One region of the Sphingobacterium sp. MYb388 genome, then DNA from elsewhere that is predicted to be linked to it. Evidence: riboswitches for the same ligand, from Rfam matches in the RefSeq annotation. Region 1 holds a riboswitch; the other holds the start of a gene.
The links. A riboswitch is a leader RNA that binds a small molecule or an ion and turns the genes downstream of it on or off. The one in region 1 is predicted to bind thiamine pyrophosphate.

Region 1 (4,434 bases):
TGTAGTGCATTATTAATGTTAGTCTCCTGTTCAATAGCCGTATCTCCCTGCGAGATATACTGTATCTTACTGAACGTGATATTTTTGGGGTATGCTGTCATTACTGTTTCAATTTTTTTGCTATCGCATTTTTCTGCTCAGTATAATCCGGTTTGGGTATTTCCTTCTAATCATTTGTAAAGGAATGAAGTACCTTTAACAACTATTGTTACAGGCAATATGCATGATCTTTCATAAGACAATTTTTAAAACTTATTAAAGGTTGTTCATTCTTCCAGATTTCTCCTAATAGCGCTACACCATCGACGCCGGCATCATATACAAGGCCTAGGTTTTCGGAATGGATACCAGCAAGCCCAATTAATTGAACTTGCTGGTTATTCCGTAGCTTTAACTCGTTTTTTACGGTATGCTCCTTACCATGACCAGGTTTTGAAATACTTGAAAACATCGGACTAAACAGTGCGTATGACCATCGGTTATCCAGTTGATTAAAATCTGCAATGCTGTGCACAGATGTTGATCGGATTACGGTAGGACTATACTGATTTTGTTTTTTTGATTTTCGATCATATTCATTAAAATGTAACCGGTTTATGTTCAGCTTTTCGGCTAGATAATGATGGCTATGCAGGACAAGACGGTTTCGATATTGCGGAGCTATTCCATAAATAAATTGACACATATCATCATCTGAAAAGTTATATTTTCTGATATGTAACAGTTCCAATCCTGCATCCAGTATACTGTTGATGATCTGGAGTTCGTTATCAATATCATGCTCAGCTGTCAAGACGATGATCATAAGTACAATTCTTTACCTTGTTCGATAAACTCTTTTGACATATCGATCATGCCTTGTTCTGCAGAATCCCGGATTTCCTGTGTGATCTTCATCGAGCAGAATTTAGGGCCGCACATCGAACAGAAGTGAGCAACTTTGGCACCGTCTGCAGGTAAAGTTTCATCATGAAATTCTCGGGCTGTGTCAGGATCTAAGGAAAGGTTAAACTGATCTTCCCAACGGAACTCAAACCTCGCTTTACTTAGAGCATTGTCGCGGTATTGTGCACCAGGATGTCCTTTAGCCAAATCTGCCGCATGTGCAGCCAGTTTGTAGGTGATCACGCCATCCTTTACATCTTTTCGGTTAGGTAAACCGAGGTGTTCTTTTGGGGTAACATAACAAAGCATGGCACAGCCGAACCAGCCAATCATTGCCGCGCCAATTGCTGAGGTGATATGATCATAACCCGGAGCAATATCTGTTGTCAATGGGCCTAAAGTGTAAAATGGTGCTTCGTCACAAACCTCAAGCTGTTTGTCCATGTTTTCTTTGATCATGTGCATAGGTACATGACCTGGGCCTTCGATCATAACCTGTACATCATGTTTCCATGCTATTTTGGTCAACTCTCCCAAGGTTTCTAATTCAGCAAATTGTGCAGCATCGTTAGCATCAGCTATAGAACCTGGTCGAAGTCCATCCCCTAGGGAAAAAGCAACATCATATTCCTTCATGATCTGACAGATTTCTTCAAAATGCGTGTAAAGGAAGTTTTCTTTATGATGGAACAGACACCATTTTGCCATAATCGAGCCACCTCGGGAAACAATACCTGTTACACGTTGTGCTGTCAAATGGATATAACGTAAAAGTACTCCTGCATGGATGGTGAAATAAGAAACCCCTTGTTCGGCCTGTTCAATTAGTGTATCTCTGAATATTTCCCATGTCAGATCTTCTGCAACGCCTTTTACTTTTTCCAAAGCTTGATATATAGGAACTGTACCGATTGGCACAGGAGAATTACGGATGATCCATTCGCGTGTTTCATGAATATTTTTACCTGTTGAAAGATCCATAATTGTATCAGCACCCCATCGGCATGCCCAGACAGCTTTATCAACTTCTTCTTCAATGCTTGAGGTAACGGCACTATTACCAATATTAGCGTTGATCTTTACCAAAAAGTTGCGGCCGATGATCATCGGTTCGCTTTCTGGATGATTAATGTTGTTTGGAATAATTGCTCTTCCGGCGGCAATTTCTTCTCTTACAAATTCAGGGGTAATTAATTTCTTTGGAGTACGGGCACCAAAATTGTGACCGGTGTGCTGATGATCCATACCTTTAGTTGCTGCTTCGATTTGCTCAATACGCTGATTTTCGCGAATGGCTACATACTCCATCTCTGGAGTTATGATACCTTTTCTTGCATAGTGCAGTTGACTTACATTTTTACCTGCTAATGCTTTTTTAGGTCTATGACTGTATTCGAAACGGAGTTCATCCAGCTCCGAGTCTGCCAATCTTTCTTTTCCATAATCTGAACTGATTTGTGATAAAACTTGAACATCTTTTCTGTCCAATATCCAATTTTCACGAGTTCTAGGAAGACCTTTGCGGATATCAATCAGTGCTTGTTCATCCGTATACGGACCAGAAGTGTCATAAATAGTGACTGGAGGATTGATTTCTATTCCACCCTTGCTAAGTTTGGTCGGGCTTAATGTAATTTCACGCATGGCAACCTGAATAGGATAGAGCTGACCTGAAATATAGACTTTTTTTGAATTTGGAAATGGGGTCTGGGTAATGCTTTGTTCTAACATAATGGTATAGTAATAGGTATAAGAGATTTATCCGCCCTGTGTTGCAGCGATAATTAGAATTGAGTCCTGATGCTGTAGTTTGGTTGTTGCCCAAGCCGTTTTGGGTATAACCTGGTTATTAATAGCGACAGCAATGCCCTTGCTTTTTTCTGGGAATTCCAAAAGCATCAAACCTTCCAAAGAGGAGGGGGGCTGTTCAAAAAGACGTAATTGGTGATTAATTGTGAGTTCCATTCCTTTTAAAATTTTTAAATAAAAAACTTTAGGAATGGCCACAGTTGTGCCGGTATATGCACAATGAAGACATCTACTTTTCCCTACGCCAGTATGATCCGGATCAGGTTCTAAGGGTAAAATCTCAGCCTGCAAATTTGCAGACACCCCTAAAGTTTCCACTAAACTAGGTAAAAAATCTCAATAAACGAAAAGAGGTAGATTTATTTTAGTCTGTCCATCTTTTTGTGACAGAACCATATACTTTAAGAAGTGAAGTGTTTTATTGATGAGGCCTGCTGGTATAGCGAACAATGATTCTCCCTGCCAGAGGTGGAGTTATGGGCAGGGTGAATCAATGGAAAATACTATAAAATATGATGGAGTTTAATATATTGAAGCAGCATAATGGTTTTGGCATCTTTGATTTCGCCATTATCAACCATTTGCATCGCTTCTTTTATAGGCAATTCTAAAACTTCAATATTTTCTTCTTCCTGTTCTAGTCCACCACCTTCACTGACTTTCATTTCTTTAGCATATTCGGCTATAAAGAAATACAGAATTTCTGTGACAGATCCAGGGGACATATAAGCTTCAAATATTTTACGTACATCTGTAATTTTATAACCCGTTTCTTCTTCCGTTTCTCTTCTGATGCAATCCTCGGCATTATCTTTATCCAACAAACCTGCACAAGCTTCAATCATCATACCGCTCTCATTTCCATTGACAAATGTAGGTAGACGAAATTGACGGGTAAGAATAACTGTTTTCTGCTCTTTGTTGTACAGTAAAATGGTGGCGCCGTTTCCTCTGTCGTATGCTTCCCTGCTTTGACTCATAATGGTGCCGTCCTTTTTTAAATATTCGTAAGTGATCTTTCGCAAGACGTACCAATTGTCTGATAAGATCTTGGTTTCTGTGATTTTGATGTTATCTATCATGATTGAGGTATTTCAAATTCGCATTATTAATAATTATCATATGCATATTTTTCAGTTCTTTTATACTTTTTTTCTAAAATACGGTGGACTTTTAAAAGTAAGTTGTCGATGGCTAAAGGTATATAAATTTATAAACTCCTAAAATTGTTTATATGGGAAAAATCGATCGTGTTAAAGGAAGTTTTATTCAGTAGCGATTGCCTTTATGAGCTGATATAAAATGATGAAGATCATGTAGAGGACAGGTTAAAAAGTACTTGAGATCTTAAATACATTTTATTATGTATTTATAGAGGGTTTATAGAGATATACCTCTATGAACCCTTTAGTAAACCTCTATAATATCACTATTACCTATCTAGAAATATACAAGATGGAAACAATAAAATGCAATGGTAAATCTATTGATATCAATAAAAAAATCAAAGGTCTATAAACAAGAAAAGCTCATCTTTTGGATGAGCTTTCTTGTACCTAGGGCGGGAATCGAACCCGCACTTCCTTAACGGAAACAGGATTTTAAGTCCTGCGTGTCTACCAGTTCCACCACCTAGGCAGGTGATATTAATGTGGAGCGAAAAACGAGATTCGAACTCGCGACCCCAACCTTGGCAAGGTTGTGCTCTACCAGCTGAGCTATTTTCGCATTGCTAACAGT
Region 2 (4,434 bases), on a different contig from region 1:
CGTACCAAAAGCTCACCATCACGTTTAACAACGATATTTTCATATTCATGAGGTTGGCTTTTTTTACCTTTATAACGCATTACGTACTCCAGTGCAGCATTCGATTCTTCACCCAATTTACCGGGTGCCACCTCTAAACTTTGAGTGCCGATGGCTCTACTTACATCTGCAGGTTCTAAACCATAAGAAGCCATTTTCTGCGGATTGAGCCAAACACGCATTGAATAGTCCTTTAAACCAAAAACCTGTGCCTGACCTACACCGGGTACACGTTTAATCTGTGGTATGACATTGATGTTGACATAGTTTTGAAGAAACAACTCATCATATTTTTCATTATCATCCGTATACACGTTGAAGATCATGATCATACTGTTCTGTTGTTTTGAGGTCGTAAGCCCCATCCGGATTACTTCCTCTGGAAGTATCGGCGTTGCTTGCTGTACTCTGTTTTGCACGTTTACAGCGGCCTGATCAGGATTGACACCTTGTTTGAAGATAATGGAAATGGAAAAAGAACCATCATTACTTGCAGTAGACTTGATATACTGCATGTTTTCCACACCATTGATCTGCTCTTCCAGTGGTGTTACCACTGAGCGGATCACGGCCTCACTGTTCCCACCAGGATAACTCCCCGAAACCATTACGGTGGGTGGAGATATATCTGGAAATCTTGTTACAGGAAGTCTTAATAATCCTATAACACCCAATATTAATAGCACAACCGAAATAACGGTGGCCATTACTGGTCTATCTATAATCTTTTTTAACATGTTGATACTCGTCTAAAAATTAATTTTTTAATGAGTCTTGACTGATTACTTTAGGTTGAACTACAATTCCTTCTGTTAATTGGTCAATACTATTTACGGCTATTTTATCGCCCGCTTTTACGCCGGATTTGATGATATAATCTGCACCTGTTCTACCATTTATTTCAATAGGTTTCATTGCCACTTTATTGCTGTCAGCGAGGACATAAACAAAAAATTTGTCTTGAATATCTTTCACTGCTGCCATAGGTAGCTTGATTGCACTGTTCAGACTTTTAGTTAAAACCACTCGCGCTGCACCTCCTGAGCGTAAAATTTTATCTGGATTTGAAAATACCGCTTTTAGTGATATCGTTCCTGTGTTACGATCAATGTTACCACTTGCAATTTCAACCTGACCTTTTTGATTATATTTGTTACCGTCGGCCATGATAATCTCTACCGTGTTCATTCCGGCATCTGTTTTTCTATCATTCATAAAAGCAATAAATTTTGCTTCATTGAGGTTGAAGTAAACAAATACCTGATCGATTTCAGATAAACTTGTCAATGGATTGACATCAGAAGGTGTGACCAAATTTCCGACCCTACTCGGAATACGGCCTATATATCCACTTACTGGTGCTTTGATAATTGCGAAGGCAGCGTTTAACTGTGAAGAGCTCACTGCTGATTTGGCTTGTGCCACTTGAGCACTTGCTGCATCATATTGCGCTTGTGCAGTTTTTAGCTGTAGGTCTGAAACAACCTTTCCCTGAACTAGAGGTCTTATTTTTTCTAATTCAATCTGTGCATTTGCCTGTGCAGCTAGTGCCGATTGTAACGAAGCTTTACTGTTATTCACCTGCTCATTGAAGACATCACTTTTAATTTTAAAAAGTGATTGCCCCTTTTGTACATATTGTCCTTCCTTCACATATGTCACTTCTAGGTAACCGGAAACTTGTGCTCTAATATCGACATTGACTGTTCCCTCTATGGTACCAGGATAAGTTTCTACAATCGTAGTCGGAGACTCTTTTAGCTCAATGAAATCAGCAGGAACAGCTTGTTGTTCATACGATCCATCTTGTTTTTGTCCGCCACATGAAATAAATAATAAACCGAAAGCAAATACGGCTGTATATAGATTGAAATTGTTTGTTGCTTTGAATTCTTGCTTTACCATTTTTTTATGATTAAAATTTCAAATACAAATAACAGAAGATTAGATGGTTTAAGAAAGAAATAATTGACTGAACTGGTGAAAATAGCTTCTGAACCGAAATAGTGATCTACTGAATCATCACGATGTAAATTGGTAAGTATAGCCGATTGTTTTTGTTTTAATACGATAAAATTAGAATTAAGTCTAGTAACAATTAGGATGTTAAATTTAAAATTATCGAGAGCAACAGCTATATTATTTTTATTTCATGTAACAGCAGTTTTGTAATTTATTGCTTTCTGTTGATGGAATTTTTTGTGATCAGAATGGTTTTTAATGTCAAAACAATCAATGTGTTGTGTTTTTTTACAATTATGTCATGTGATTTTTTATAGATAAACTCAACATAATAATTATTATTTCAAAATGTCAATGTTCATGCAATGGGAATGAATGTTTATATTTTATATCTTTGTTATGCTTTAGGGGTATTCTAAAAAAGAATTGAGAGAGTCCCTTTGAACCTGACACGGCTAATACCGACGTAGGGAAAAGCAATACAGTACACCTGTGCTGTTTTGTATGTGGTTTTTTCCTAAAGCATTCAATCTTTTATTAAATGAAATGAATATGGAGAAAACACTTTGGATGCATATCCAACAAGTAAGAGCACAATCGCCACTCGTACATAACATTACTAATTTTGTCGTCATGAATAATACTGCCAATGCCTTATTGGCTGTTGGAGCTTCACCTATTATGGCTCATGCTAAATCTGAAGTAGTCGAGATGGTCACTATCAGCGATTCACTTGTTATTAACATAGGAACATTAGATGAAGTGTGGTCAGAATCTATGTTATTGGCTGCAAATACTGCTTCTCAATTAGGGAAACCTTGGATTTTAGATCCTGTTGGAGCGGGGGCGACATCTTATCGCGATCATATTCTAAAAGAATTGCTTCGTGAAAAACCAACTGTCATAAGAGGTAATGCATCTGAAATTATTGCACTAAACAAATCTAATCTTATAAAGACGAAAGGAGTGGATAGTACTTCTCAAAGTGGTGAAGCAGTTAAAGCCGCATTAGATCTTCATCGACAATATGGTTCCGTTGTTTGTATTTCTGGCGAAACTGATATTGTGATTTCTGGGAGTCAGGAGATTCATCTAAAAAATGGACATCTTTTGATGACAAAGGTAACCGGGTTAGGATGTTCTGCAAGTGCGATTGTTGGAGCCTTTATAGCTGTAATAGCCAATAAAACAGAGGCAGTAACTGCTGCAATGGCTCTCATGGGAGTAGCTGGAGAACTAGCTGAAAAGGAAAGTGATGGACCGGGTAGTCTGCAGGTTAAACTTCTTGATAAGCTATATAACATCACTGAAACTGAATTTGGGAATACATTAAAATTTAGCATATAATGGATTTCGATACTTCTTTTCCTTATCAGTTATATCTTGTGATTTCAGAGCAGGATTGTCGTGGAATAAATTATCTTCATGTTGCGGAGCGCGCTATTATTGGTGGTGTAGATATTATACAGCTTCGAGAAAAAGAGCTAACGACCCGTCTTTACTTGGCAAAAGCCCGCCAATTGAAAGAGATCACTGACAAATATGGGATTCCTTTAATCATCAATGATAATCTTGAAGTGGCCCAAGAATTGGGTGCGGCTGGTATTCATGTAGGTAACCATGATATTTCTCCTAGTCATATTAGAAAAGCTTGGTATAGCCCAAGACCTCTGGTCGGTTATTCTATTGAAAATCTTGAACAGTTGAAAAATGAGCAGATTCCATTATCCGATTACTTGGGTATCAGCCCTGTATTCAATACTGAAACCAAAAAGGATACCATCACAGAATGGGGCTTAGAAGGTATTGTGAATATTCGACAACGAACAGATAAACCGTTGGTTGCTATTGGCAATATCCATATACAAAATGCTCGTCGTGTTATACAGGCAGGTGCCGATTGTTTAGCTGTAGTGTCTGCGATATGTGGGAGTGAAAATCCAGAAAAAGCAGCATTTGAACTTAAAAATGAAATTTTAAAATGAAAAAATACCGATACCCAACTACGCTGACGATCGCAGGTTTCGACGGAAGTGGCGGAGCCGGAATACAAGCGGATATCAAAACTTTTTCGGCATTAGGATGCTATGCTACCTCGGTATTGACAGCATTGCCTGTGCAAAATACGATGGGAGTCCGAAAGATTTATCCCATAGCACTGGAAGCTGTAGCAGATCAGATTGAATCTATTATGGACGATGTCTTTCCTGATGCCATAAAGATTGGAATGGTCCATACACCACAATTGGTTATTACAATTGCGCAGACGCTTCAGAAATATAAAAAAGTACCCCTTGTATTTGATCCTGTAATGGTTGCTACTAGTGGCCACCGGCTTATTGAGGAACAAACTATTGCAGCAATGATCGACCTACTTTTCCCCTTAGCAGATTTAATTACACCGAATATGGATGAAGCCGGTATACTGGCCAA

Region 2: another riboswitch for thiamine pyrophosphate. It lies ahead of thiM (hydroxyethylthiazole kinase); the one in region 1 lies ahead of thiS (sulfur carrier protein ThiS).

What each region holds. Positions count from the first base shown of each region.
Region 1 is NZ_JBBGYV010000001.1:203,354-207,787, forward strand. Features, by position in the region: gene thiE (thiamine phosphate synthase) at 1-101, opposite strand, end outside; gene WH188_RS00920 (thiamine phosphate synthase) at 209-805, opposite strand; gene thiC (phosphomethylpyrimidine synthase ThiC) at 802-2,616, opposite strand; gene thiS (sulfur carrier protein ThiS) at 2,644-2,892, opposite strand; TPP riboswitch at 2,914-3,011, opposite strand; gene nudK (GDP-mannose pyrophosphatase NudK) at 3,198-3,776, opposite strand; tRNA gene WH188_RS00940 (tRNA-Leu) at 4,248-4,332, opposite strand; tRNA gene WH188_RS00945 (tRNA-Gly) at 4,347-4,422, opposite strand.
Region 2 is NZ_JBBGYV010000005.1:164,983-169,416, forward strand. Features, by position in the region: gene WH188_RS17085 (efflux RND transporter permease subunit) at 1-776, opposite strand, end outside; gene WH188_RS17090 (efflux RND transporter periplasmic adaptor subunit) at 796-1,944, opposite strand; TPP riboswitch at 2,398-2,491, shown strand; gene thiM (hydroxyethylthiazole kinase) at 2,554-3,348, shown strand; gene thiE (thiamine phosphate synthase) at 3,348-3,986, shown strand; gene thiD (bifunctional hydroxymethylpyrimidine kinase/phosphomethylpyrimidine kinase) at 3,983-4,434, shown strand, end outside.